3 regions of the Lactiplantibacillus paraplantarum genome follow, and region 2 is predicted to be linked to each of the others. Evidence: predicted binding sites of a transcription regulator. Region 2 holds the regulator's gene; each other region holds the start of a gene.
The links. The regulator NrdR, encoded in region 2, represses ribonucleotide reductase genes. The targets are predictions, from matches to a motif close to ACACNATATATNGTGT.
Positions count from the first base shown of each region.

Region 1 (10,109 bases), 740 kb from region 2:
TATTGTATGATTTCACTCGTGTTAGTCTATGGTTTTGGCATTGGAAATATGTACGGCAGTTACTGGATCTGGCTCGTCGGTGGCGCACTGTATTTTCCAGCCATCTTTATTTTTACACGAGTCAACGATTCGGAATTCTTCGATGGCCTTACGCTCGGCAACGTCGTTCGGTTGTTGAGTGGTTCGTTTGGTGAATGGACCGGCTGTGTGCTGTTCTTCTTATTAATTGGAAACTTTATGGGATTACCCATTGATTTTGCGGCGGTCGTGCCGTTATTCGTGATTGCTTCGGTTGTTGGTGAAGTATCAATGGTACCCGGTGGTATTGGGTCATTCGACGTTTTCATGATTTTTGGCCTCGGTGCGGTCGGAGTTTCGCGACCAGACGCAGTCGCATGGCTCTTATTTTACCGGTTATTCTACTATATTATCCCGTTTGCCATCGGGTTGGTCTTATTCATCCATGACACCGGCCATCGCTTAAACGTGCGTTTAGCGGGTATTCCCAAGCAGGCATTACAACGCGTTGCCCAGATGGTACTGACGGTTTTTCTCTACTTTTCTGGCTTTCTGATGTTGTTGATGTCGACGGTTCCTAACTTTGCGTATAACAATAAGCTCTTCTTGCAGTTTTATCCGTACACCTTTTTCTTTATTAATCAGGCCAGCAGCATTATTATGGCCTTTTTACTAATTGGGGTGGCGTTGGGAACTGCTGGGCGGGTCAAAAAAGCTTTTTGGCCAACGGTGATCGTCCTATTGATTGCCATTTTGAATACGATTCGCTGGCTTGTCGTTTATGATGCGATTTCGATGAAATTTGTGATTTTCTTAGTTGTGATTCTAGCGCTAGTGGCCTTGTCGCGGCATGCTTATTATCGTGATCGATTGGCTTTTTCATGGGGACAAACGCTGTGGGTTAGCTGCGTTTACGTGGTAACCTTTATCTTGTATACGATTGTGGGGGTCTATAACGCGCCCCAAATTCATCATCGCCACGCGGTTCCTGAAGCCCTGTTCTTCCCATCACAAAAACTCTGGTTATTTGGGGTGATTGGGTTAGTCTTAGCGGCAATGATTTTGATTATTATGTACCGCTACTTTGCGAGTGGGTATAACGCCCGATTGCGTCAAAAGATGGATGCGGCTCGGGTCAAACAAGTGATTGAAACTTATGGCGGCAATGAAATCTCACACTTGGCTTATTTGAATGATAAGTTAGCATATTACTATCAAGTCGATGGGGTCGATCAACTGATTTTCTTATACCAACAGAAGGCCGATAAACTGATTATTATGGGAGAGCCATTCGGTAATCAAGCGGTATTACAAGCTGCCTTGGAACAGTTATTGGATGACGCAGATAGTGACGGTTGCTCGTTAGTCTTTTACGAAATTAGTGAGATGCTGACGATGCGCCTACACGAAATGGGCTTTGACTTTATCAAAACCGGTGAAGAAGGGCACGTTAAATTGGCAGACTTTAGTTTGGCTGGTAAACGGCTACGGGGTGAACGGGCCCTAATGAATAAGTTTACCCGGGATCACTATGAGTTTGCCATCTTGCAGCCACCGTTCAGTGCTGACGTCATGGCTGAATTACGGGCCGTATCGGATAGTTGGTTAGCAGGTGAGACGGAAAAAGGATTCTCGCTCGGATTTTTTGATGAGCAGTATCTCAATCAGGCACCTGTAGCGGTCGTTTATGATTCTGACCACCGAATTGTCGCGTTTGCGAATATTATGCCGCAGGGGAATCATCAGACGACTTCAATTGACTTAATGCGGTCGAGCAAGTCAGCGCCATCCGGCATTATGGACACGGTCTTTGTGCACTTATTTGAACAGGCGCGTGACGATGGCTATGCCTATTTCAATATGGGAATGGCCCCGTTGTCCGGCGTAGGTGTTTCACGCTACAGTTTTATTCAAGAAAAAATTGCTCATTTAATTTACGAATATGGCTATCAGTTATATGGTTTTCAGGGATTACGGTCGTACAAGGAGAAGTATGTGACCGAGTGGGAACCAAAGTACATTGCGTACCGGAAGCGTAATTCGCTAATTTTCACCATTTTACAATTGCTACAAGTTGTTAATACCCGGGTGCACAAGTCTGAGCGGCATCGGCCAGTGTGGTTGTTGAAACGATTGAAATAACTGAATAGTATGTCGTAAAGTAAGTATCGTTAATGACATAGCAAAATGCCCCATCACTGCGAGAAGCAATGATGGGGCATTTTTCATGATGACTTTAGAATTCAACCGACTAATATGATGAGGGCTGAATTAATTGTGGCAGAAGCACTAGATTTATTTCGAATAAACTAGATTATTACGCATTGTGCTAGTTATTATTTAGTATGAATCATGATTAAAACGTGCCAGTTAGTTGGATGACTATTCGTCAGTATATGCGCGTCCTATGCCGACCTCCGGGGCTGGGTGCCAATTGCTGGAACAGGGCGGACATCGATTTGAACTCACGCAGAAACCCACTGCGCAATTTCAAATACGAGTCTTCTTCTAGCCCGGGGAAATCACCCGGACAAGAAGAACTTCGCCCTTGAGCATTGGCACCCAGCCCCTCCAGTCTCAAGCTTGTGAGGGACTACGGGTTGCGGTACCGAGCACGTTTCGGTAGGCCGCTCGAATAGCTGATAAACGATCACATCCCTTGGTACAATTGATTGTGGAATATTTGGTGTGTGTAACTTTTAGCTAACTATAGCGTCAGTCTAAGGCGGTTGTTTGAAATACTTAATTATTAGCATGACAACTAAAAAACGAATAGATGATTGCAACTATTGCTAATCCAAATAATTGCATCTCAAACTGTTACTGTATATGAAACAACGACTATTTTAACTAAGGTTGAGCCCGTCAATAACTGACATTCAAATACAATCCCGGCAGGAATGCCTGGAAGTCGGCGTAGGGAAGCACTAATCAAGTAATTTTGGTTCTAAATTGCACACTTTTCAGCGGACTCGGTTGATAGCTTTTAAAATTAGAAATAGCCATTTTTAATCATGATTCATGACAAATCAACTAGCACAATGCGTAGATTATTTAGTTCGTATACTTAGGCGGTAATACATGTTTGAAATCATGGAAACCAGCGAAAATTTCGTCAAGATCATGCCCATTAATGAATAGGTCGAGGTTAGCCTCAGGGGCAAATCCTAAGTCGGCGGTTTTTTGTAGCATGGCGACTAGGTCGTCGTAGAAGCCGTCGATGTTGTAGAGTGCAATTGGCTTTTGGTGAATATCCATCTGACTCCAAGATAACATTTGTAAGAACTCTTCAAAGGTGCCAAACCCGCCAGGTAAGACGATAAAGGCATCGGCGAGGTGAAGCATCTTTTCCTTGCGTTCGGTCATCGTGCGCGTTTCGATAAAAGTTGTGACGTCCTTAAATGCGAGTTCCCTGGCAACCAGAAAATGCGGGATGATCCCGATAACGCGGCCACCAGCATCCATAGTTGCCTTGGCGACTTTTCCCATTAACCCATGGTCGCCACCGCCATAGACGAGTTGGTAATCGTTAGCGGCCAAGTATTGACCGAGCGCCACCGTTTTGTCACTAAATGCGGGATCCAAACCAGAGTTCGACCCACAAAAAACACAGATATTATGAATTGCCATTCTAAACTACCCCCAAGATAAAATTTGCTATCAAAAATGCGGCCCACATAGGCGCCGCATTTTTACTAACTAACGTGTTGATTAATCGTCTGGATCACCAATATCGTAGTCGGTGTCTTGCATGGCTTCAACTTGACCTAACCGGTAGCCATTCCCAACTTGTGAGAAGAAATCATGGTTAGAAGTCCCAGTTGAGATACCGTTCATGACAACGGGATTAACGTCTTCTGCCGTGTCTGGGAAGAGGGCGTCTTGTCCTAAGTTCATTAGCGCTTTGTTAGCGTTGTAACGACTGAAGGTTAAGACTTCATCAGACCAGCCGATTTGATCGTAAACTAAGTGAATGTAGTTTTCCTCATTTTCGTAGAGCTTGTATAAGAAATCAAACATCCAGTCTTTAAATTCAGCTTGTTGTTTCTCAGAACGTTCCTTGAAGCCTAATTGGAACTTGTAACCGATATAGGTGCCATGGACACTTTCGTCTCGCAAGATTAGTTTGATGATTTCGGCCACGTTTGGCAATTGGTTGTGTCCCAAGTAGTACAGTGGTGTATAGAAACCAGAATAGAACAGGAAAGTTTCCAAGAAGACGTTTGCTACTTTTTGCTTCAATGGATCTTCATCGATATTATCATAAAGCTTATAGATCCATTGGGCCTTTGATTGAAGAAACTCTTCACTGTCACTCCAGTCAAAAATTTCGTTGATTTCGTCCGGTGTGTTCAGCGTCTCGAAAATCGTTGAATAACTCTTCGCATGAACGGATTCCATGAACTGGATGTTATTTAGTACGGCCGTTTCATGTGAAGTTAAGACGTTGCGACGGAGTGCTTGCAGACCGTCTTGTGATTGTAACGTATCCAGCAGCGTCAAACCGCCGAAGACGTGTCCCACAACCCACCGGTGATCATCATCTAATTCACGCCAGTCTGCCATGTCGTTGGAAACTGGAATCCGGGTGTCTAACCAAAATTGTTCGGTTAACTTTTCCCAAGTACTTTTATCAATTGCATCTGAAACTCGATCCCAGTTAATTGCCTTATAGTTGCCATTACTGAGCAGTTTTTGGTAGTAAGCCAAGTCTGTTGCCATTTGTTATCCTCCTAGAGATCTAAGATACTAAATTACGCAGCTTTCACATTCGTTAACACCGACTTCGCCATCGTCATCCGTAAAGGTCCGAATATAATAAATCGATTTGATTCCTTTATGGTAGGCGTAGTTCCGTAAAATGTTTAAGTCCCGCGTGGTCATCTTATCAGTGCGACCGTCTTTCCATTCATATAAGCCAGCTGGAATGGTTGATCGCATGAAGAGTGTCAAGCTCATGCCTTGATCAACGTGTTGCTGAGCAGCCGCATAGACATCGATAACTTTACGCATATCAGTATCGTATGCTGACTTATAATAGTTAATTGTATCATTAGATAGGTAAGGAGCGGGATAATAAATCTTACCAATTTTCTTTTCTTGTCGTTCTTCGACCCGGTTGATGATTGGGTGTAGGCTGGCAGTCGTATCGTTGATGTACGAAATTGATCCGTTGGGAGCAACTGCCATCCGGTTTTGATGATAGAGGCCATCGCGCATAACGGCTTTTTTAAGGGCTTCCCAATCAGCTTTACTTGGAATGAAGATACCATCAAAGAGTGCGGTGGTCTTGTCATATTTTGGCTGCCAGTCTTGGGTGGTGTACTTGTCAAAGTATGAACCATCGGCATACTTTGATTTTTCAAAGTTAACGAAAGTTTCGTGACGTTCACGCGCAATTTCGTTAGAAGATTTTAAGGTCCAGTAGTTCAAGAGTAAGAAGTAAATATTGGTAAAGTCAACGGCTTCTTTACTGCCGTATTCCATCTGATTCTTTGCGAAAAAGGCATGGAGCCCCATGGCACCTAAACCAATCGTATGGGCTTGACGGTTCCCTTTTTGGATTGAAGGGACGACGTCGACGTTGGAGTGATCAGTCACGTAAGTTAATGCGCGGACCATCGCTTCAACGGAATGTCCAAAGTCCGGGGAGGCCATTAAGTTAACGATATTAGTCGAACCGAGATTACAACTAATATCGGTTCCCAGCTTCTCGTACTGCTGTTGGTCATCAATTAGTGATGGGGTTTGCACTTGCATCACTTCGGAACACAAGTTACTCATCACGATTTTACCGTCGATAGGGTTTTCACGATTGGCGGTATCAACGTTGACGACGTACGGGTAGCCAGATTCTTGTTGCAACTTGCTGATTTCATTTTCAAGGTCGCGCGCCTTGATTTTAGTTTTGCGGATGTTCGGGTTTTTGACCATATTGTCGTATTCTTTGGTGATATCGACATATGAGAATGGTACCCCGTATTCGCGTTCGACACCGTAAGGACTGAAGAGATACATATCAGCATCGGCCTTAATCAACTCGTAAAACTTGTCGGGTACGGTGACACCGAGTGAGAGCGTCTTGAGGCGAATCTTTTCGTCGGCATTTTCCTTCTTAGCAGAAAGAAAGGCAATAATATCGGGATGGAAGACACTGAGGTAAACGACCCCGGCACCTTGACGTTGACCTAACTGATTAGAATAAGAGAAACTATCTTCCAATAATTTCATGACGGGGACGACCCCGCTAGCAGCGCCATCGATATGTTTGATCGGATCACCAGCACCTCGTAAGTTGCTGAGGTTAATGCCGACCCCGCCACCAATCCGAGAAAGCTGTAATGCTGAATTAATAGTCCGGCCGATTGAGTTCATGTCATCAGTCGATTGAATCAGGAAGCAAGAAATCAACTCACCACGCCGCGCCCGACCAGCATTGAGAAAACTAGGGGTAGCTGGTTGGTAACGTTGGTGAACAATTTCATTGGCCAGATCCATCGCTAAAGTTTCATTGCCATCGGCGAAGTAGAGGGCGTTCATTGCCACACGATCAATAAAGTTCTCTAAGTAATAGTCGCCATCATCAGTCTTTAGCGCGTATTGGGCATAGAATTTGTAAGCGGCCATAAACGTCTTAAAATGAAAGTCTTGTGACCGTAAGTAATCGTAGAGTTTTTCGATAAAGCTAAAATCATACTTATCAATGGCAGGGGTTTCCAAATAGTCGTGTTCACGCAGGTAGTCAAAGCGGGCCTTGAGACTATCAAATTTCATCGTGTTCGGTTCAACATTTTGTTTAAGGAAGGCTGCAAGTGCCTCCTGATCTTTGTTGAGCGGAATCTGATTATTAACGGGAATATTGATCTCATTATTTAAGTCGTAATACGTGACGTCTTTTAAATCTTTTAAGGTCATAAGGAATCCTCTTTCTATCAGTATAATTGTGGCTGGCAAAATCGACGACCCACAATCAGTAGGTTGATGATTGTGGGTCGGTTATCATATTTTAAAGGGTAAACCAGCTATGTAACCACGCAAAAAAGCGTGGGGGAACTAAACAGCCAATTGTTTTAACGCATCGGGACGGAAGCCGGCAATGCTATCTTCACCATTGATTTCAACGACTGGAACAGCGTGGAAACCTTGATTTTTCAAGTAATCGACGTATTCAGGATTTGTGTTGATGTTCTTTTCTTCAAAGGCAATATTGTGCGCCGTGAGGAACTTCTTAGTCATCTTGCATTGCATGCAGTTGTTTTTAGTAAATACGGTAACTTTTTTCATTTTTCATCATCCTAACTCGTTTTTCTGATAAATTTAGTATACAACATGTGGTGAAAAAAACAATCAAAAAACACAACATCTAGGGTGTGTTAAAAATCACAAGCCCTAGATGTTGTGTTAGTGTCAGCCTTTAACCGACTAAAAAGTTTTTTAAATTATTTGTGGTTCACGCGCTGAATCAGTTATCATAGATATAGACCAGAAATTTAGAGGAAAATAAATATGACCAACTATTATTATACACACAATCCGGATATTGTGCATGATGAAAAGCAATGGAATTTTGAAATTTTTAATCACGAATTTAAATTCACAACGGACAACGGTGTCTTCTCAAAGCGCACCGTGGATTACGGCTCACGGACGCTACTAGCAGCGTTTGATCCAACCGATTTACCGGCGGGACCAATCCTAGATTTGGGGACTGGGTATGGGCCAATTGGGATGGCGCTCGCCTATCAATCACCCGAACGAACGGTTGATATGGTCGATGTGAACGAGTTAGCGCTAAGTTTAGCGCGTAAAAATGTTGCTTTGAACCAAATTACGAATACCAACATTTTTACATCCGATATTTATCAACAGGTGACCGCGACTAATTATGCGGCGATCGTCACCAACCCACCGGTACGTGCTGGTAAGGCAGTGGTGGATACGATGTTAACGGGAGCCGTTTCACGGTTAGTCGTTGGCGGGACGCTCACCGTTGTTTTACAGAAAAAACAAGGCGCACCATCAGCGAAGAAATTGATGCAAACGACCTTTGGCAATTGTCAGGTGATTAAGAAGGATAAGGGTTACTACATCTTACAAAGTGTAAAGGAGGGATAGTCGTGGCGGAACCAACAGCGGAAGACTGGATGCAAGAAGCATTACATGAGGCCCGGATGGCTTATTTGATTGGCGAAGTGCCGATTGGGGCCGTAATCGTTCACCAGGGTGAAATTATTGGGCGTGGTCACAATTTACGCGAGCATGGTCAGGATGCAACGATGCACGCTGAAATTATTGCGATTCAAGAAGCTTGTGAGTACTTGCATAGTTGGCGCTTGGAAGATTGTCAATTATATGTCACCTTGGAACCATGTTTGATGTGTAGCGGGGCCATTATCAATGCGCGGCTCCCTGAACTTTACTTTGGTGCTCGCGATCCTAAGGCCGGGGCCGTTCGTAGTTTGTATCAAGTGATGGATGATACCCGTTTAAATCATCAAGTGACGGTTCATGAACGTGTTTTGGCACGTCCAGCCGGTGAGATGTTAGAAAACTTTTTCCGTGGGATTCGTAAACGGAAAAAGGCGGCCAAAAAAGCACGACGCGAAGCTGCTGAAAAAAATTAGGCCGATGGCTGGTAATTATGGCGTAAATCATGTATTATAGTATTTGCCGCAAGGCCAAAAGGCAAGGGTGGATTTACGAATCGTGTCAGGTCCGGAAGGAAGCAGCACTAAGTTTGCTTCATCTTGTGCCTTTTGTTTTTATGAAATGTAACAGCTCTTAGCCATTCGGTTGAGAGCTTTTTATTTAAATTAAATGTTGAGTGTTAGTTTTGAGTGTGCTGATAGGTTGGTTAATTGTTATTTACCTATTATTATAGTAGTAATACGTTATGTTAGGGTGATGGTCAAAAACGTAACCTGCTGAAAAAATTGCCAAATAAGCGGCGGTTAAAGGTTTGACTCAGGCTCGTTGAACAGTGTGATTTAGAGTGGCTTTATTTGATTGATACATTCGATACTGTTTGCAATCGGGAACAGCGCTGACGAGCCAGCACCTAACTAATTGGCGCCCTTGAACTATGGCTTATCACTAAGTAACGACAACCAAGTATGACTGATGTAAGAAAGGAAGAATCGCATGTATCGGGCACTATACCGGGTTTGGCGTCCCCAACGCTTTGATGAGATTGTCGGGCAACAAATGATTACCCAGACACTAAAAAATGCCATTATGACCCACCAGACGAGTCATGCGTATCTGTTTACTGGTCCCCGAGGAACTGGGAAGACGTCGGCAGCGAAGATTTTTGCCAAGGCCATCAACTGTCACCATCTGGTTGATGGGGAACCTTGCAATGAATGTGAGACTTGTACGGCGATTACCAAGGGGCAACTAAATGATGTGATCGAAATTGATGCGGCTTCTAATAATGGCGTGGAAGAGATTCGTGATATTCGGGACAAAGCGAAGTACGCCCCGACGCAAGCGGACTATAAAGTCTACATTATTGACGAAGTTCATATGTTGTCAACTGGCGCATTTAATGCGTTGCTTAAAACGTTGGAAGAACCTCCGGCTAACGTGATTTTCATCTTAGCGACAACGGAACCCCATAAGATTCCACTAACGATTATTTCACGGACGCAACGGTTTGATTTTCGCCGGATTACGGCTAAGGATAGCTATGATCGGATGGTGTACATCCTCAATGAGAAGGATGTGACCTATGATGAAAAAGCGCTCCGTGTCATTGCGGCGGCCGCTGAAGGTGGAATGCGGGATGCTTTAAGTATTCTGGACCAAGTAATTTCGTTTGGAGATAACACGGTTACGTTGGATGATGCGTTAATGGTGACGGGAAGTGTGACTAAGCAGTTGCTGGCCAATTATGTCAGTGAAGTCACCGACCATGATACGAAGCCAGCACTGGAGACGATGCGACAAATCTTACAAGAAGGTAAAGATGCCAATCGTTTCATTGAAGATTTGATTAGTTACACGCGGGACGTGTTACTCTATCAACAGGCCCCTGAAATGGTCGATAGTGTGGCGATGGGCGAGGATGATCAACAATTTGAAGCATTTGC
Region 1 is NZ_CP032744.1:557,710-567,818, forward strand. It holds gene mprF (bifunctional lysylphosphatidylglycerol flippase/synthetase MprF) at 1-2,160, shown strand, start outside; gene LP667_RS02660 (LOG family protein) at 3,073-3,648, opposite strand; gene nrdF (class 1b ribonucleoside-diphosphate reductase subunit beta) at 3,730-4,740, opposite strand; gene nrdE (class 1b ribonucleoside-diphosphate reductase subunit alpha) at 4,768-6,933, opposite strand; gene LP667_RS02675 (redoxin NrdH) at 7,072-7,302, opposite strand; gene LP667_RS02680 (class I SAM-dependent methyltransferase) at 7,525-8,133, shown strand; gene tadA (tRNA adenosine(34) deaminase TadA) at 8,136-8,642, shown strand; RNA gene ffs (signal recognition particle sRNA small type) at 8,696-8,782, shown strand; gene dnaX (DNA polymerase III subunit gamma/tau) at 9,160-10,109, shown strand, end outside.
Region 1: LP667_RS02675 (redoxin NrdH) is a predicted target of NrdR. The motif match lies at 7,373-7,388, and genes of this name have one in related genera.

Region 2 (10,109 bases):
CGATCGCGGAAGGCGTATTCGTATGACTTCATTACTTGGTCCTTAGCAACCTTAAATTGGATATGCTTAGCACCACGGTAACCTTTAGCTAATTTTAAAATCCGTTTGCGACGTTTACGTGTTACAGTTCCACCTTTTACTCGAGCCATGTTATTTCCTCCTAGATTTAACTAAAACGTTGTGAATTATTTTTGTAATAACTTGTGGTATGTCTTGACCATTGGCTTTTCAATAATAGCCGTACCACGTAATTGGCGACGTTGTTTCTTAGTCTTACCATGGAAACGATGACTAGTAAAAGCGTTGGCGCTCTTAATCTTACCCTTAGCAGTTACCTTGAAACGCTTTGCAGCAGCGCGGTTTGTCTTTTGTTTTGGCATAATCAATAATCCTCCTAGAAATTACTTGTCTGTTTTTGGTGCTAGCACTAGGAACATGCTACGGCCGTCCATCTTAGGATAGGCTTCGACCGTTGAAAATTCCTTAGTAGCTTCGATCATTCGATTTAAGACTTGGCGACCAATATCCTTATGGGTAATAGCGCGGCCCTTAAACCGGATGGAGACGCGAACCTTGTCACCTTTTGACAAGAACTTTTCAGCGTGTTTCAGCTTCGTGTTAAAGTCATTGGTGTCGATAGCTGGGCTCAAGCGGACCTCTTTAATGCTGACCACTTTTTGCTTCTTACGGGCTTCCCGATCCTTCTTCTGTTGCTCGAAACGGTACTTCCCATAATCCATAATTCTGGCAACGGGTGGTTTCGCTTTCGGCGCAACCAATACTAGATCTAAACTAGCGTCTTCAGCAATCTGCATTGCTTCTTGTCGTGACTTGACACCTAATTGTTCACCATCGCTGGCGATCAAACGTACTTCGCGAGCACGGATGCCGTCATTAACCATTGAATCCTTAGCTATGGTAATTCACCTCCGAAAAATTTTAGAGAAATTCACAAAAAGAGCGGGCACATAATACGCCCGCTCAACCCCGTTAATGGGAATCAATTCATCGTTCATCTGCCCGATAACGTTAGTCACCAAGGCGAGAAGCGGGTGCTTCTGCTTTTTTTCTCAACTCCAATATATTAACAAGAACAACGGCCCTTGTCAACCCATCAATCTTAATTGATCGGATTGGTCGTTAATTTATTTGCTAGCACCACGACTGTAATGCTTGATTTCCTGCGTAATGGCACCAATGAACATGTCAACGGCTTCGGATTCAGTCCGTTCTTCACCGTACTTCCGAACTGAAACACTCCCGTTAGCAACTTCTTGGTCACCGACAACTAACAAGTATGGGACCTTCTTCGTTTGTGATTCGCGAATCTTGTAACCCATCTTTTCGTTACGATCATCGATACTTACCCGCACACCTTCAGCCGCCAAACGACGACGAACGGTTTCAGCATAGGCACCGTGTGCACCATTGTTAACTGGGATGATCGTTACTTGTTTAGGCGCTAACCAAGTTGGGAAGGCACCCTTGTAAATTTCAGTCAAGTAAGCGACGAACCGTTCCATAGTTGAAACCAGGCCACGGTGAATCATCACTGGACGATGTTCTTCACCATCAGCACCAACGTACTTCAGGTCAAAGCGTTCTGGTAACAAGAAATCCAATTGGATAGTTGATAAGGTTTCTTCACCACCAAGGGCCGTCTTAGTTTGAACATCTAACTTAGGACCGTAGAAAGCAGCTTCACCTTCAGCTTCGAAGTAATCCAAGCCCATATCATCCATAGCGGACTTCAACATCTTTTGACTGCGTTCCCACATGGCATCATCATCGAAGTACTTTTCCTTGTTTTCAGGATCACGGTAACTCAAACGGAACCGGTAATCAGAAATATCAAAGTCTTCGTATACTTCAACCATCAAGCTCAGAATCTTCTTGAATTCTTCTTCGATTTGATCCATCGCAACGAAAGTATGACCATCATTCAAAGTCATTTCACGAACCCGTGATAATCCAGTTAAGGCGCCAGACTTTTCGTAACGGTGCATCATCCCAAGTTCAGCGATCCGCAATGGTAATTCACGGTATGAGCGAATGTGATGATTGTAAATCTGGATATGTGATGGGCAGTTCATTGGCCGTAATTCCAATTGTTCGCCGTCACCCATGTCCATTGGTGGGAACATGTCCTCACGGTAGTGTTCCCAGTGACCAGATTGCTTGTAAACGTCCAAGTTAGCTAAGACTGGCGTGTACACATGTTGGTAACCATTTGCGACTTCCTTATCGATAATGTAACGTTCGATTTGACGACGAATCGTTGCACCATTTGGCATCCAATAAGGCAAGCCATTGCCGACCTTAGGATCAACGAAGAATAAGTCTAATTCGTTACCAATGACCCGGTGATCACGTTCGCGGGCTTCTTGACGCCGCTTGAGGTCAGCATCTAAATCTTTTTGCTTTAAGAAGGCCGTCCCATAAATCCGTTGTAACATTGGATTGCTGGACTTACCTTGCCAGTATGCCCCAGCAACGGACAATAACTTGAAGACTTTGACTTTCCCAGTAGAGGCTAACTGGGCACCGTCAGATAAATCAACGAAGTCCCCTTGCTTGTAAACAACGACTTGATCGTTGTTGGCAGCGGCCCGTTCGTTAACTAAGTCTTGTTGGTAAGGGTTGTCACCAACTAAAGCTAAAGCATCGGCCTTTGATAAGACTTCGCGTTCGATTGGTAAATCTTGCTTGATAATTGCAGCCATCTTATCACTGATGGCTTCCAAATCATCTTCACTGACTTGTTTACCATCTTCGTCAGGATTGTCGGTATCAAAGAAGAAACCGTTGGCATTCCCTTCACCACTCCCAAAATGAATGTTAGGGAATAGTTGCTTAACGGCGTTAGCTAATACTTGGGCAGCCGTTTGCCGTAAAACGTTGAGGCCGTCTTCGCTATCAGCAGCGATAATTTCGATACTACCATCGGTTGTCAGTGGTTGGCGGTAGTCCACGATCTGATCGTTGAACTTACCAGCAACCGACCGTTTAGCCAATGAAGGACTAATTGACTTTGCAATTGCTTCCGTCGTTACGCCGGCATCAAATTGCTTTTCAGCACCATCTGGGAACTTAACATTAATACTTGCCATATACTTGACACTCTCCTTAAAATTTACCCACTCACCAAAACACCGCGCCGGGACGACAAAAAGTCCCTAATGCCAGACTGAACTAGCATTAGGGACGTCATTGACGTGGTTCCACCCGATTTTTCAGCGTCATCAAAGACACTGACTCATTAGCGCTAATAACGGAAGCGTTCCGGCTCAATTGAGCATATTCACAAAAGTGGTATCTTCGTATATCCGGTCCAAGACTTCCAGAACAAGGTCTTGGTCTCTGTAATCCATGGTAAACAAAGCGTGTCTTTTGCATCTGTTTTCATTAAACCACTTTTAAACTAAAAGTCAACTATTGATTTTAAGCATCGGGATTGAGTCGTCGATTACGACCGACCATCTCAATCTCACTCGCAAGGTAACGTACCCGTTGCATGATTCGCTGCGCTTTGACTGGTTCTTCGTCACCCTTTTGTGAGAGTGTTAAGTAACCATCTTGCAATTCTTGCATCGAAAAATTGGACGAGAAACAAGTTGGCAATTCCTCTTGCATTCGATACTCCAGAATAACTCCGAGCACATCGTCACGAATCCAGGTCGACGAGGAATCGGCCCCGATATCATCAATCATGAGAATTGGGGCCCGTTTAATCGCATCGACCTTATCTGCCGACGTATTATTGCTAATCGAGCGCTTCATCTCGACCGCAAAACTCGGAAAATGAATCAAGGTCGTATTGAAACCCTTAGCAGCCAACGCGTTCGCCATCCCACCAAGTAAATAAGTCTTACCGACACCAAATGATCCGTAGAGATATAAGCCCCGGTGAAAACGCTTGGGCGCTTGGGTATAGGCATCAATAAAATCAAGTGCTGCCATTAATGCTGTCGCCCGGTCACCATCTTGATCGTACGTCTTCAAGTCTGCCGTCTGAATGTTTTTCGGCATACTAATCGAGCGAACTCGTTGCTGTAATTCATGAGCAGCTTGTTGCTTTTGAAGTTGTGGTGTTGGCTGATAAGCAATGTCAATCAAATGATTACTCATCACTAATGCAGGCTGATACCCCGGTGCTTGTGTCGGTTCATGCCGCGCAATTTTACGTTTCTCTTCACAAAATTCATATAATTTAGCCGCTGAACGTTCTAGCGCATCCGAAGATAATTCGTTTTGATGAGCGGCTAAAAACTGACGAACATCTGGATCTTGGTACACAGCTGTCATTAACGCCTCATACCGATGATTCAAGTTTTTCCGATTCATTAACGTCCGGAGTGTTTCTGAGATATTCTCCATGTTTTAGTCCTCCTTTTCCGAATTTGTCTCAAGCTTTGCTAGTCGATCAGCAAGCTGTTTGCGTTGGGCAGCAGTGATTTGTTTGCCGGTCTGAGCTGGTTGCTTACCACGCTCAGTCTGTTGCTGTTGTTGGGCCCACCTTGGCATAATCTCCTTACGCGTCGGTCGATTGTTCTTGCGCCGTGTCGGTGTTGATTTCGGCTGTTTACGTTGCCTCAAGTATATCAAAGCTGCTTCCGGCGTCGTAATGCCGTGCTGTTGCCAATCATTAGCAACGGTTTCTAGCAGATTACGATTAAGGGCAGCTAACTCCCGATTTTGTAACAAATAGTAGATCACCATGTTGATGACAGCATTAGGCAATACGCCCCGACCAATCAAATCATGGACCAATCGATTCTCACCACTCGTTACAAAACCATGCTTTTCTTGCTTCAAGGCTGTCAAGAACTCATACGGTGCCACTTGTTTGGCATACGTCACGAGTTGCTGCTCAGCCGTTGAGAGTTGCGCTGAAGTCTTGGTATCCTTAATGGCCGAGGTTGCAACCGATACTTCCGTTGCGACTTGTTGACTCGGAACTGCCGGCCGTTCATAGCGCCGCGCAATTAATAGTTTCAATTGATTTTCATCAAACTGACCCGTTGTCAAACTAGCCACTTCGCTGATTAACTTGGCCATCTCAATCTCACTGATGCCGTAGACCCGACTTTCCGTAATGATCAGTTGCCGTGAACTCGCAACCTGTTTGAGATCAACATAGTTCTGCTTCAAGATTTGCCCTAACAGTTGCCAGTCAAAGTCATCGTCACTGAGCACGGGCGAATGGTCTTCGGCCGGTTCATTAGCCGCCAGTTGGGCACGAACTTTTTGCACTGAAAGCGGTGGTGTCGTGACTTTTTGACTATCAACATGAAAGACATCTAAGATATTTGCCGTCACATCTTTAGCAGCCGTCAAATCAATCGGCTGCGCTGAAAAGTCACTGGCAAGTTGCTGATAGCGTAATTCACCAACCGTGTCTAACAATAGGACGCTCAATAAATCATCCGCAAAAAACTGCAACGCCAGTAATGGTGCTTGTAACTGATAAATGTACACAACACCCAATTCGTCTTGCTGATAATAGCTGCGCAACAAGCCAGTTGCTTCTAGCTTGCGCCGAGCCGCTAACACCGCCGGCAAATCAACATTTAAAATACCGAGAAGTTCCGCGTGGCTGCGCCGATTACTTAGTTCATTCTCACTACTCTGCAAGCTGCGTAACGCCGCGTACAAGCTATATGCCAACGGTCCCATCAACGGCAAGTATAATTCCGCCAATACAGCTTGTTGTGCCGCACTGAGCGCTGGTGCTTGCGGGACCACTAATCCAGTCTTGGGCGTTAAGGGTTTATCATTTGGCATGTTGTTCACCATTCTTTTTCACTAATCTTTTTTTCGTTTAGGTGCGTGGGTCGTCTTCGCTGACGGTTTTGCCAGTTTGACCTTATCACGCTCCATCATATCTTGGAGTTCATTCAAGAAGACGTGCATATCCTTGAATTGCCGATAGACACTAGCAAAACGAATGTACGAAATTTCGTCAATATCCGCCAGCTGCTCCATGACGTACTCGCCGATAACTTGGCTCGAAATTTCATTTTCACCCAGTGACCGGACCTTATTTTCAACATCATCAACGACTCCAGTCATGGTTTCCATGCTAACGGGCCGTTTCTCGGCCGAGCGAATAATTCCGCGCAAGACTTTTTCACGATTGAATTCTTCGCGGGCACCATTTTTCTTAATGACTAATAACGGCGTGGCTTCGACCCGTTCAAATGTTGTGAACCGGAACCCGCAGTTTTCGCATTCCCGCCGTCGTCGAATTACGCGACCATCATCAGTTGGTCGACTGTCAACCACGCGGGAGCCATTATGATGACAATGTGGACATTGCATAGACTTCTCACCCCTTGTAACAACTAATAATCAGTTTTTATTTAATTAGTAATAGTTTTCAGCCATTTTAACACGGCAGCTTCAGTTTTATCAATGTTAGCCCCGTTATCAATGACCACGTCGGCTTGGGCGACCTTCTGTGCCAGTGGCATCTGGCTGTCAATTCGCGCTTGGGCCGCCTGTTGTGATAAGTGGTTACGGGCCATTAACCGCTGCAATACCACGGTCGGTGGTGCTGTTACGACCAGCACCTGATCACAAATGTGCTGCCAGCCACTTTCAAACAACAATGGAATATCCAAAATAATTGCGGCCGGTTGGTGCTGATTTGCTGCCACGATTGCTTCGAACATCGCGTATTGAATCGGCAACCGTGTTATTGCGGTTAACGCTTGTAAAGCTTGTGGATCATTGAACACCAACTGCCCGAGCCATGGTCGATTCAGCTGACCGTCTGCTAGTACTGCTTGTTGTCCAAAATACGCCGCAATCTTTTGGGTCGTCGGTTGGCCGGGCCCTTCAACTTGCCACGCGATTTTATCAGCATCAACGATTGGCAACTTGGCCGCTAATAATTTTGAAACGGTCGACTTGCCAGTCGCAATGCCACCAGTCAATCCAATCAATTTTGTCATCCTGACCACCTATAACTGCTGTTCCAGCGGACAAAAATGCGTTCCCCGCTGAGCCACTTTAATCTTCTCAATAATCGTGCCACACCGCTCACAAGGCTCACCCTCACGGCCATAGACGTGTAAGTGATTTTGGAACTGACCGGCTTCACCAAACGCCGTTGAAAATGAATGAACGGTGGTCCCATGGCCTTTGATTGCCATCGCCATTTCATCAATAATGTTTTGGCGCAACGTTGCAATCTCATCGGCGGTTAGCGAATTTGCGGGCCGCATTGGGTGAATTTTGCTCATCCATAGTGTTTCATCCGCATAAATATTTCCGATGCCCGCAAGCTTACTTTGATCCAATAATAATGGCTTGATCATCTTTTTCGACTTACCAAAAGTAGCTGTCATATAGGCCATCGTTAACTGCTCAGCAACCGGTTCCGGGCCAATTGTCTTTAATCCCGCCACCGTGTTTTCTTCACCGGTCGGCACGAGCGTCATTCGCCCGAACTTACGCGTATCGTTATATAGTAAATCGCGATCATCGGTCAGATGAAAGACCACGTGCGTATGTTTACCTTGATCTTCACCACGTGGCACAACGTTGTACTTGCCTTCCATCCGCAAATGCGACACCATCGTCAGACCATTGCTAAAACGGAACAATAAATACTTACCACGTCGATCAATAGTTTGAATCGTTTGGTTGGCTAAACGCTGTTTGAAACTGTCGACATCATTATTAATGATTTTTGGCCAAAACACATCAATGTTAGCAATCGTCGCCCCTTTAACTAGGCGATTCAAACCGCGACGAACAGTTTCAACTTCAGGTAATTCAGGCATGGTGGTTCCCCCTATTTTGTATCGTACCAAGTATCACCGTAGTGGCTCTCAACCTTCAACGGCACGGCTAACTGTACGGCAGAATCCATCACGCTTGGCACTAATTTTTCTAAAACTGGAATTTCTTCTTTTGGTGCTTCAAAAATCAATTCATCGTGCACTTGTAGCAACATGGTTGCTTTCAAACCCGCTGCTTGTAACTTATCTTGCATCTTAATCATCGCAATCTTGATGATGTCAGCCGCACTCCCTTGGATAGGCGTGTTCATGGCCGTCCGTTCAGCAAATGAACGCTGATTGAAGCTCTTGGAGTTAATATCTGGCAAGTACCGGCGCCGATGTGAGATAGTTTCCACATAACCTTGTTCCTTCGCCGTTTGCACGATTTCATCCATATACTTTTTGACACCCGGATATTCTTTGAAGTAAGCGTCAATGAAGCTGCGAGCTTGTTTACGAGTAATGCCGATATTTTGTGACAAGCCATAATCACTAATCCCATAGACGATTCCAAAGTTAACCGCTTTGGCTTGCCGCCGAATATTTGGCGTCACCTCTTCAGCTGAATTCAAGTGAAAGATTCGCATGGCCGTTGCGGCGTGAATATCATCGCCCGCTTTAAAGGCGGCCTGCATATTTTCGTCATTAGTAATATGCGCGAGCACCCGTAATTCGATTTGCGAGTAGTCAGACGAGAAGATTTGCCAGCCTTCATGACTAGGGACAAAGGCTTGCCGAATCTTACGGCCTTCTTCCAAGCGCACCGGAATGTTTTGTAAGTTTGGATCAACGGACGATAACCGGCCCGTTTGGGTCAACGTTTGCAAGTAACGCGTATGAACCTTTTGATCCGTAGAATGAATGGCATCTAGCAAGCCAACAACGTAGGTTGATTGAATCTTCGAAATCTGACGATACTGTAAAATATTAGCCACGATTGGGGCTTCTGGTGCTAACTTTTCCAGAACGTCCACGGCCGTAGAATACCCTGTCTTGGTTTTCTTGATCACAGGCAGTTTCATCTCTTCAAACAAGATGTGACCCAGTTGCTTAGGTGAATTAATATTAAACTCTTCACCGGCTTCTTGATAAATCGTCTGTTCAATTTCACTCAAGCGTTCTGTAAACTGACTACCCATCGCTTTAAGTCGACTGCTGTCGACCGTAATGCCGGCGATTTCCATCTGAGCTAAGACATTGGCCATCGGTTTTTCAATATCATCGTACAGTTGGTCCTGCTCATTAGCTGCCAATTCCTTTAATAATTGTGGTTTCAAATCGGCAATCGCAGCCAATTTCCGAGCGAGATGGCTAAAGAAGACATCGTCATCTTCAGGAATAGCGCGCTTAACGCCCTTACCATAGACGGTTTCGTCACTCGGCAAATCAGTATAACCATGTTGTTCGGCTAAACTACCAAGGTCGTTGCTATTATCATTCGTATCTAATAAGTATGAAACGAGTAAGAGATCAAAATCGACTTTGCCTAGCTGAATACCCAAACGATTAAGCCCGACCGTCGTGCGTTTCATATCAAAAACGTCCTTGGCAATCGTTGTGCTACTCAAGAGGTCAGCCACAGTCGGTTGCATTAATAATTCTACATTACGACTGATGTACCAATGACCATCCGCACCGATGGCAAAACCAGCGAAAGCTGACGTGTGGTAATTCGGCGTTGGCATTTCCAAGTAAAAGTCCACGTGGTCAGTCAATTGTTGCAATTCCGCCAGATTATCTTTAGTCAAGACAGTGTAATCGATTGGCGTTGCCGGTTCATCAGACTGTAGGTGTAATTTCTTTAAAAACGATTGAAAGTCCATCGTCTGATAAAATGCTGCCAACTGATCAAGGTCTGGGCCAGCATACGTTAAATCCGTCAACTGAACGTCAATGGGCGCATCTCGTTTGATAGTTGCCAAAACTTTGGCTTGGGCTGCTTGTTCGCGATCTTCAATCAAGTGTTCCTTCATCTTACTCTGCTTCATGGCGTCGATATTTTCATAAATACCTTCCATCGTGCCATATTGCTTGAGTAATTTTAGAGCGGTCTTTTCACCAACCTTAGTAACGCCCGGATAGTTATCCGAGGTATCACCAGTCAACCCCTTCATGTCAATGATTTGTGCCGGTGTAATCCCCAACTTTTCTTCAACATGGGCCGGCGTATAGCGCTCCACTTCAGAAACACCCTTAACGGTCACGGCCACCGTGGTATGCTCGGTCGTCAACTGGGTCAAATCCCGATCACCAGTGACGACGGTCGTCGTGTAACCGGCTTGATCCGCTTGACCAGCCAGTGTGCCGATAATGTCATCG
Region 2 is NZ_CP032744.1:1,302,109-1,312,217, reverse strand. It holds gene rplT (50S ribosomal protein L20) at 1-149, opposite strand, end outside; gene rpmI (50S ribosomal protein L35) at 186-380, opposite strand; gene infC (translation initiation factor IF-3) at 402-902, opposite strand; ribosomal protein L20 leader region at 947-1,070, opposite strand; gene thrS (threonine--tRNA ligase) at 1,146-3,110, opposite strand; gene dnaI (primosomal protein DnaI) at 3,442-4,377, opposite strand; gene LP667_RS06250 (replication initiation and membrane attachment family protein) at 4,381-5,784, opposite strand; gene nrdR (transcriptional regulator NrdR) at 5,806-6,321, opposite strand; gene coaE (dephospho-CoA kinase) at 6,363-6,956, opposite strand; gene mutM (bifunctional DNA-formamidopyrimidine glycosylase/DNA-(apurinic or apyrimidinic site) lyase) at 6,966-7,790, opposite strand; gene polA (DNA polymerase I) at 7,802-10,109, opposite strand, start outside.

Region 3 (10,109 bases), 170 kb from region 2:
GGCGCGCCAACAAGCAGTAGCCGCGGGTGTTAACGATGTGCGCGTACATCTACACTCGGGCAATTCTAAGTTGTTATTAGCGACGACGCTACCAGAACGCTATGGTACTGATCTGATCGTTGTGGGTGCGACGGGGTTGAATAACGTGGCCCGGGTGCTGATCGGCTCCAACGCGGCTTATGTGATTCGAAATGCCACGTGTGATACGCTGGTCGTACGGACGGATGCTAATCAGCGACCAGTGACGTTGCCGAAACGTTCAACGCGGCGACTGTGATTGGCATAAATAGTGCGAGACCAGTAACAGTTAAACCGGCCTTAACGTGCCGTTGGTATGGATTTGAAAACGCTGATTGTTTTCAGATGTAGTGCCATTAACTGACCGATGTCCCTTTTAGGCCAGTAACAAAATAGTTGCGTCAAGAATTCACGAAATTCTTGATGCGACTATTTTTTATTTCGGGCATTTTGTAATTGTTTATGAAAAAAATACATAACCCATACATTATTTTTACATTATGCCAACGTTTCCGATACGTTCATCTGGCATGATTTAAGTGTAATCCAATGAATTACAAATAAAAGGTCGAGGGGATATGGATATGGGAATTGAGTTGCAGGGCATCACAAAGACGTATGGTAAGGCTGAGCAGCCAGTTTTGCATGATGTGAACGCTGAGATTCAAGATGGGGAATTATTCGTGATTGTTGGACCGTCTGGTTGTGGTAAAAGTACGTTACTACGGATGATTGCCGGTATCATTCCAATTACGAGTGGTAAGCTGGCCATTGACGGTCAGATCATGAACGCGGTCCCGCCTAAAGATCGTAAGTTAGCAATGGTTTTTCAGAGCTACGCCTTGTATCCATTTTTAGATGTGGCGGCCAATGTTGCTTTTGGTTTACAAGCGCGTAAGATGCCGGCCGTAGAAGTCGAACAGCGCGTCAACGAGGCTCTAAAGCTGGGTGACTTGACGGCTTACCGGAATCGTAAGCCGCGTGAGTTATCTGGTGGTCAACGACAGCGAGTTGCCCTCGCCCGGGCGATTGCTAGTGATGCCAAAATCTGTCTGATGGATGAGCCATTGTCTAACTTGGATGCGCAGTTACGAGTCCGGATGCGCACTGAAATCCGCGAGCTGCAACGTAAATTAGGCCTGACACTGATTTATGTCACTCATGACCAGACGGAAGCAATGACAATGGCTGATCACGTGATGGTGCTGCATGAACAGCATGTGCAGCAGATCGATACGCCACTGGATATTTATAACCATCCTGCGAACCATTTTGTTGCTGAATTCTTTGGAACCCCGCAGATTAATTTGTTGCCAGTAACGACTGAAATAACCCGGGAATTACAAGTTACGGCAGGTTTTCAGCTGACTTTGCAACGGCCACTCACAGCTGGTACTTACACGCTTGGTATTCGGCCCAATCAGTTGCTGGCACTACCAGTTGCTGCAGGTGCCGGCAATGGAGTAGTAACTAACGTTGAAACATTGGGCGAGCTGACGATTATTGAAGTACTGACGGATAACGGAACAGCCTTACGAATCGTTCAATCTGGTCAGGTGCAATTCCCCCTTGAACAACGGGTGCAAGTAAGTGCTCAGGGTAAAATTCTTATCTTTGATGAGCATGAACAACTAATTGCCGAAGAGGAGGGCGCGACTAATGATCAATTCGTTTCCGTCAATTAAACGACGGACCCCAAAAGCACCGGATGCTAATGATCAAGCAACTGATCAGGTCATCGGTTTTGAATTAAGACGCAATGATAAATATTATGCTTGGTTATTTCTAGGACCATCTTTGTTAGTACTCAGTATCTTTGTTTTTTATCCGATGTTACGCACGCTGTACCTTAGTTTCTTCTTGACGAATAGTTTTGGTGAACCAACCGTTTTTGTTGGACTGCAGAATTACCTTGATTTGTTAACAACGAAAAGTTATTTAGCTAGTTTACAAGCTACTGGTATCTATGTTGTGGGTGTGACCGGATTCACGCTAGTAGGCGGTTTATTATTGGCAGCGGCGGCTAATCAAAAGATCCGGGGCATTGAACTATTTCGGACGATCTTTACATCAACGATGGGGGTTTCGGTCTCAGTATCTGCGATTTTTTGGCTGTTTATGTTTAACCCGTCAATTGGACTATTAAATAAAGTTGCCGTCTGGCTGCACTTGCCAGCCGTCCACTGGTTAACGTCGCCACATTGGGCCATGGTCGCCGTTATTATGACTAGTGTCTGGATGCACTTGGGATTTACTTTTTTGATCTTTTTCGGTGCTTTACAGTCAGTGCCAAAAACCTTATACGATGCAGCGGACGTTGCGGGGGCCAGTCGGCGTTACCAATTCGTTCACATTACGTTACCGATGATTTCACCGACCCTCTTTTTCGTGGCGGTGATTACGCTGATTTCGGCCTTTAAGAGTTTCGGACTAATTGATCTGATGACTGCTGGTGGACCAACGGATGCGACTAATTTATTAGTTTATCGAATTTATCAAGATGCATTTGTTGATGGTAACTATGCGCTTGCCAGTACTGAATCAATCATACTAGCGGTCATAATTGCAGCCATTACAGTGGTCCAATTCAAACTCTTAGCAAAGCGGGTGAACTACTGATGGAAAATACGCTTGCCACTCAGGCACTAATTCGGCGTCGTTTTGGGATCATCTTCAGATATATTTTATTGACGGTACTCGCATTGATCATTATTCTACCGTTCATTTTAGGGTTATGGACGAGCTTTTTACCGACAACGACCATCGCGAAGGGGGCGTTGAGCGGGACGCTTTCTTGGCAGAACTATCAAGATGCATTTACTAAAACGCCTATTTTACGGTATTTGTTTAATAGTTTGGTGATTTCTTTGATCCAGATGGTCGCCCACTTGTTTTTCGCATCAATTGCGGCGTATACCTTTGTATTTTTAGAATTCAAATACCGGGATGCGTTGTTTTACCTAGTCTTGGCAACGATGATGTTGCCATTTGAAGCAGAAGTGATTCCGAATTTTCACACAGTGCGGGCCATGCACTTATTAGACCACTATGCGGTGATGGTCGTTCCGTTCCTAACTTCGGCATTTGGCATTTTCATGTTACGGCAGGCCTTCCGGCAAATTCCGTGGGATTTAAAGGAGGCTGCTGATGTTGCCGGTTTATCACACTGGCAATTTTATCGTCGTGTTGCCATGCCATACTCACGTATCAGTCTATTGACATTAACGGCCTACAGCTTTTTAGGCAGTTGGAATCAATACCTATGGCCAATGCTGACTACTTTTTCAAATCGGCTACGACCAGTGCAAGATGGCTTACGGCAACTTCATTCAGAAGAGACGGCTACTAACTGGGGACTTGTTCAGGCGAGTGCCGCCATTGTGGTGATTCCCACGTTGATTGTGTTGTTCTGGGGCCAACATTATTTTAAGTCTGGATTGAATGAAGGTTCGGTGAAATGATGAAAATTAAGTGGAAATGGCAATGGCTAGCAGGGATTCTGGTTGTTATTTTGGCATTGGGGACGGTCGTTTATAATCGAACGCAAGTAAATGCTGACAGTGGTCGCATCAAAGTTGTTTTCTGGCATGAAATGAAGGGTCCTGGCCAACAAGCCATTGACGCGTATGTTAAAGCGTTTAATCAACAGCAATCTAAGTATCAAGTTGTTGCTGAATTTGAGGGTGGTTACAATGGCGTCATTCAAAAGATTTTGAATACGCACGGTACCGCTGCGTCACCAGCTTTATTTCAATCAATGGATATTTCTACTAGTCAGATGTATCATAGTGGTTTTACGACCCCCATGCAGAAATTTGTGGATCGCGATCACTATGATGTTGATCAGATCATTCCGGGAGCTAAGGCGATTGTCATGCGTAATAGTCAGTTGTTAGCTATGCCATTCAACGCGTCACAAACGGCCCTTTACTATAATAAAGCCGTCTTGCGGCAGTACGGGATTACCCCACCGCCAGTGGATCCAACTTACGATGATATTACACGCGTTGCCAAGGCAATTCACGACAAATCTCATGGTAAGGTGAAGGGGATGACAATGGAGGCCTATTCTTGGCTGTTTGAGCAATTAGTGGCTAACGCTGGCGTTCCGGTTGCCAATCATAATAATGGTCATACTGGCAACGCTACTAAGGTCGATTTTACGAGTCCAGCCGCGATTAATGCTATGAAGTGGGTCAAAGAAAATATTGATTATGGTGACTTTATGAATTTTGGCTCTGGTGGTAACGCTGCGGCCAATGAAGCAGCGTCCTTTTTAGCTGAGCATTTAGGCATCTTCATGCAATCGTCCGCCAAAACTGGCCAATTATATCAGGTGCTCAAAAATGACCTGGGCGTCACCTACTTTCCGCGGCCAAATGGTCAGAAAGCTAATGGAATTGCGGTCGGTGGCGCGGCCCTCTGGATTGCCAACGATAAACCAAGTGCGGTTCAAGACGGGGCTTGGGAATTCACTAAGTTTTTGGCTAGCGCACAGACGCAAGCCGATTGGCAAGCCAAGACTGGTTATTTAGCCGTTAATAAGGGGGCTAAGGACGAGCCAACGCTGAAAAAGCTATTCAAGAAGTCGCCGGTCCTAGAAGTTTCTGGTAATCAGATGCTACGAACGAAGCCTAATAATACGAACTCAGGTGTCTTTGTCGATGGTTGGGTTCCCGCACGGACGGCGATTCAAACGGCGATGCAGCAGATTTTTGTAGGCCAAGATATTCGACAAGCGTTGCAAACAGCTGAAAATACGTACAATAAAGTGTTAGAATCAAATAACCGTGCGAACGGTCGTCATTAATTGGAAAGAGTTGAAGAATTGTGCCAAATATGTCGTTGATTTATGGTCATCGGGGCGTTCCCGTTAAGTTTCCTGAGAATTCATTGGCCGGGTTTGCCTATGCCATCAGTCATCATATCGATGGTTTAGAGTTTGACGTACACCTCACTAAAGATCAAGTGCCAGTGATTATGCATGATGAGTGGCTTGATCGAACGACTAATGGTCAGGGGGCGATTGCCAATCTGACTTTCAAGCAGTTACGCCGATATGCCTTGGCGAATGGTGAACCGGTCCCCTCATTGCAAGAATTTTTGAATTTGGTCAGTGGTGAGCCAGTCCACCTGAATTTGGAGTTTAAGACGGACCGACATTATTATGTTGGTATTGAACGGATTGTGTTGCGGATGATTCAACAAACCGACTTAGTTTATCCAGTCGTGTTTTCATCATTTAACTTGAAGAGCTTGCAGCGTGCCTATGCGATTGATGCGCGCCAAAAATATGCTTTCTTGACTTCAGCACGGTTAGGTAATCCAGATGAGTTTGCAATCCATGAACACTTAGAAGGTGTCCACCTGGAGCATTACCAGCCGGTCCAACACGTTGCTGAACGGGTGTGGACGGTTGATGAGCCAGCCGTGATGCAACAATTATTTGCGGCGTCAGTCAATGCCGTGATTACTAATAATTTTGAATTAGCACAACAAGTGCGAGCGGCAATGTAATATCATATGGATGTGGCTGATTGTTAGCTAAAGCTTGGCTAATGGTTAGCTACAATTATGAGTTCCAGAATTGCTACTATGGTGGTGAGCCAGCAACCTAATAGGGTGGACTAGTAGTGTGGGGTGAACCAGTGCTGATTAAACCAGTCTAGGAAAAAATTAATGGTGCCCAGTTTCTTGAGTTCTTAAGAAACTGGGCACCATTTTTATATCAATATTATCGAAACGTGGGTCAAAAGGCTGCTGGCCAGCAACCTTTTGACCCACGTTCTTTTAATCTGGCTATTAGACGGTGGTCGGATTACGAATCTTACCTAATTCAGAATCAATTTGGGCAAGAACGGCCTGTTGGTTAGCAGGCTTTTCTAAGTCAAAATGTTGTAAATCGATCTTCATTTTAGGGCTAGCATCGTATTCATCATACCATTTCCGGTAAGCGGTCCACATCTTATAGTAATAAGATTCCAGTTCAGGATTGTGATCGAACTGTTCGTAGTCGCGACCGCGTTTCTTGATCCGGTAAAGAATCGTATCGAAGTCAGTTTCAGAATAGACCATCAAGTCCGGTGCCTTCTTAGGCAGTTCAGTCAATTCGGTCATCATATTGTCTAGTAATTGCAAATAAACATTCAATTCAGTATCAGAGATGTTTCCTTCAGCGTTGTTTTCTTTGGTGAAGAGGGCATCTTCATAGATGGAGCGGTCGAGGACGTTGTTATCGTCGGCCAATGCCTTCTTGATCATTGCAAAACGTTTGTTGAGGAAATAGATTTGTAATAGGAACCCATAATTCTTAGGATCCGAATAGTAAAGTGGCAATACGGGGTTGTCGCCAACCGGTTCGTAAAATGCCTTAGTTCCAAGGTGATCAGCAATTAACCCCGTTAACGTGGTTTTGCCGACCCCAATCATTCCTGCTGTTATTATCACCATGATAGCCCCTCTTTATAAAAAATTGCACAATATATTGTATCTCAAAAAAAGTTTTAATACCATATAGACTTTTAATGAAAAATTTGCTTAGGGGCCATTTTCACTTATTTTTTAGCCTGTTCTTTTAATAAATCGCGAATTTCTTCCAAGTATTGCGCGGAAACATCGACTTCTTCTTCCTCTGGTTCTTCTGGTTCATTTTTAACGACTTTATTAATAATTTTCACCAGAATGAAAACGACAATCGCCACAATGAAGAAATTAATGATGGCATTTAAGAATGAGCCGTATTTGAAGGTGGCATCACCAATACTGATTTTTAAGTTGGATAAATCAACTTTACCTAAGAAAATCCCGATTAATGGATTAATTAAGTTGTCCGTCAACGATTTAACGATGGCAGTAAATGCGGACCCAATAATAACCCCAACGGCCAAATCAATCACGTTACCGCGGGCAATAAATTCTTTGAATTCTTTAATCATGCGACTAGCACTCCTTTATTAATTGACTGTTTTCAGTATAGCCAAAATCAAACGCTGACTCAATCAATATACCAATCTAATTTAACCGTAAGTTTATGTCTAATCAAAGCATACCCGTGTCGATTTACTGAATCATAATGATTAGTTTTGTTTGGATATTGACTTAATTTTGCAAGCAAACAGCGCGCGAAGATGGCGTGAGACGCGTCTTCAGTGATATATGAAGCAAACGCGACCGGGTACGGCGCAGAATTAGTCCTGAGTGTCATCTGACGCCGATGCCCACATTGTCGCTGGTGGTCACACTTAGTCTTGGATTGTACTGGGATCATCAGTGCAAATCACGATAAAGCCCATTTTCAATGGTCACTATACACTTGGTGGTTTAGCTGTTGCTAGGTCTGACGTGATCAAGCTAGCCAGAAGCTATCCTGGCATGGAACGTCATCTAGATGATACGATCAAGAAAAGCGACTTTCTTCGATGTTGAGAAAGTCGCTTGGAAGTGCCATTCTAAATAACTAAGGAGGTGCAAGTTACTAGTTACTTGTGTGACTAATTTTTATCCTGATCAGCTGCTTTTGCCCGCGCTTTTCGCTGAACAAGGGCTGCTAGTTTACTCTGCGTTGCTTTGACTGCTGCGGAGTCTTCAAAGTCGATCTGAGCGAGGCGGGGGTAACGGCGGATAAAGAATAACCACGTTAAGGCAATGAACAGGATCAGAAACAGCCCTAAGACACCCATTTCAGGTAGGGCGGTATTACCGGTCATCAATGTTTGCCGTAAGCCGTTCACACTATAGCTCATCGGTAACCACGGATGAATAACTTGGAAAAAGTGGCCGGATAATTGAATTGGATACGTTCCGGCTGAGCCTCCGAGTTGTAGGACCAAGAGTACCATGCTGAAGAAGGCCCCGGCCTTACCGAGAACTAAGTTAAGCCAGGCGACAATCGTCATAAAGAGTAGCGCCGTCAGTGTGAGTAGCAACCACGTGGCCCAGGGGTGAATCGGGCTGAGACCATTGATCAGCATCATCAGACCAAGCATGATACTGCTTTCCATAATTGAGAAGACAAGCATGATGCTGGCTTTACTGCTCCACCAGTCGAGTGCGGACTTCGGATGCTTGCGTGGGGTATACATATCAAACATCATGTTGAGAGCCAGGGCACCAACAAATAACGAAACACTTAACATATAAGGCGCCATGCCAGTCCCATTATTAGGAACGTCATCACGGTCTGTGTGAGTCGTTGTGACTGGTTTAGCAACTTGTTGATACGTCAGCTTGGATGGTTTGATTTTACCTTTGTCGGCAGCTGCTCCCAGTTTGGTTGCTAAGGTTTGATTACCAGTTTGAAGTTTGCTACCAGCGCTCGTGACTTGGTTAGCCCCACTGGCTAGTTGTTGTGCGCCAGTCGCTAATTGTTTGTTACCGTTAGCGAGTTGGTTACTTCCAGCTGTTAAGGTGTTGCCGCTAGTGGCGAGTTGGTTGAGACCCGTAGCAACGCGTTGACTGCCCGTTGCGAGTTGAGAAACGCCATTGGTTAAACTTGGCAAGTTGGACTGGACATTTTGAAGTCCCGTTGCCACTTGACTAGTACCTTGGGTTAACTGGTTGCCCTTAGTACTGAGTTGACTCGTTCCGGTGGCCAGTTGCTGAGTCCCAGCGGCGACTTGGTTAGCACCGGTTGCGAGCTGTTGGCTCTTCTGATTGAGCAGACTAGTATTAGCGTTGAGCGTCTGGAAGCCCTGGGTTAGTTGCTGACTGTTGGTGGTGAGCGTGTTGGTCCCACTAGCTAAGTTGGTTGCACCAGTGGCAATCGTGGTAATTCCAGTTGTCAGTTGTGGTAACGTGGCATTAAACTGGGCTAAATTAGAACTTAGCTTGTTAGCTGCCGTGCCCGTCGTCTGAAGGCCCGTCGTTAGTGATTGTGCACCAGCGGTCAGCCGCGACACTGTTGAGGCGAGGGCGGTTTGTTGTTGATTGGTCGCACTGAGCGCCTTAGTCAGGGCGGTGGTGTCTACGGTTGGCTGATCGACTTGTGTTAAGGCCGTCGACAAACTAGTTAGGGCCGCGTTGATGGCATCGCTATTGGCCGACTGATCGACCGTTGCCAAGATAGCTGATTTTTGGGCCGCCGTTAATTTTTGACTATCTGCCGTTGCCGCCACGCTTGCGTGGAGGGTGTTGCTAGTTTTAATGGCTGTTGTTAATGTGTTCAGGGCAGTTTTGACCGCTGTTAGGTTGGTCCCGGCAGCTTGCTTTTTCATGGCTGTCACGGTTGCATTAATTGCTGCTTGGTTGTCTTCAGGTTGTTTAAGTTGTGATTGCAGTTTTTGTAAGCCCGTTGTGAGTGTCGTGCTAGCTTGCCCTAGCGTCTGAATACCGGTGCTTAGCTGACTTGCTCCGTTGGTTAGGGCGGTAGTTGCACCAGTTAGACGTTGCGTTCGTGACTGTAATTGATCAGCGCCTTGGCTAAGACTGTTAGCCCCAGTGTTGACCTTATTGACACCAGTGACATAGGTGTTCAGGCCGGTACTGAATTGTTGGGTGCCAGTCGCCAGTTGCGTCGTCCCACTGCTGAATTGCTGAGTGCCACTAGCAACTTGGTGAGCACCGCTGTTGACTCTAGTTGTCCCAGTGTTGACTTGTTGAACGCCGGCGACGTATTGGCCAACGCCCTGATTCAAAGCTTGAGCACCATTACTAAGTTGCGCTATTCCGGCGACTAGTTGGTTGCTCTTAACGAGTAGCTGCGTTAGACCAGCGACAACTTTTTGATTGCCAGCTTGGAGTTGTGAGGCCCCGTTGATATATTTGGTCAACCCAACGGTCATTGTTTGACTACCCTGCTTTAATTTCAGTGAGCTGGCGGCTAAGGTGTCTAGGTTAGTTGCAATTTTTTGATTGGCGGTTTGTAGTTGCTTGCCGCCCGTTGCTAGCTTCTGATTATTAGTAGCTGCTGTTTTAAGGCCGCTGTCAAGTTGTTTGATGGCTGCAAACATCGTCTTAGCATAACTGGTCGTGATGGTCTGGGCCACGGATGTGCGGATGGAAGTTACTGCGGAGTCAGCCATCTTACTGGCAACGAAGTTATGGCCGGCACTCGTGTCATAGTGTAAGACCATGGCTTGCGGATGCTGGTCAAG
Region 3 is NZ_CP032744.1:1,129,421-1,139,529, forward strand. It holds gene LP667_RS05415 (universal stress protein) at 1-277, shown strand, start outside; gene LP667_RS05420 (ABC transporter ATP-binding protein) at 603-1,703, shown strand; gene LP667_RS05425 (carbohydrate ABC transporter permease) at 1,678-2,637, shown strand; gene LP667_RS05430 (carbohydrate ABC transporter permease) at 2,637-3,479, shown strand; gene LP667_RS05435 (extracellular solute-binding protein) at 3,476-4,828, shown strand; gene LP667_RS05440 (glycerophosphodiester phosphodiesterase) at 4,849-5,535, shown strand; gene LP667_RS05445 (deoxynucleoside kinase) at 5,821-6,468, opposite strand; gene mscL (large-conductance mechanosensitive channel protein MscL) at 6,573-6,953, opposite strand; gene LP667_RS05455 (YhgE/Pip domain-containing protein) at 7,509-10,109, opposite strand, start outside.
Region 3: LP667_RS05445 (deoxynucleoside kinase) is a predicted target of NrdR. The motif match lies at 6,493-6,508, and genes of this name have one in related genera.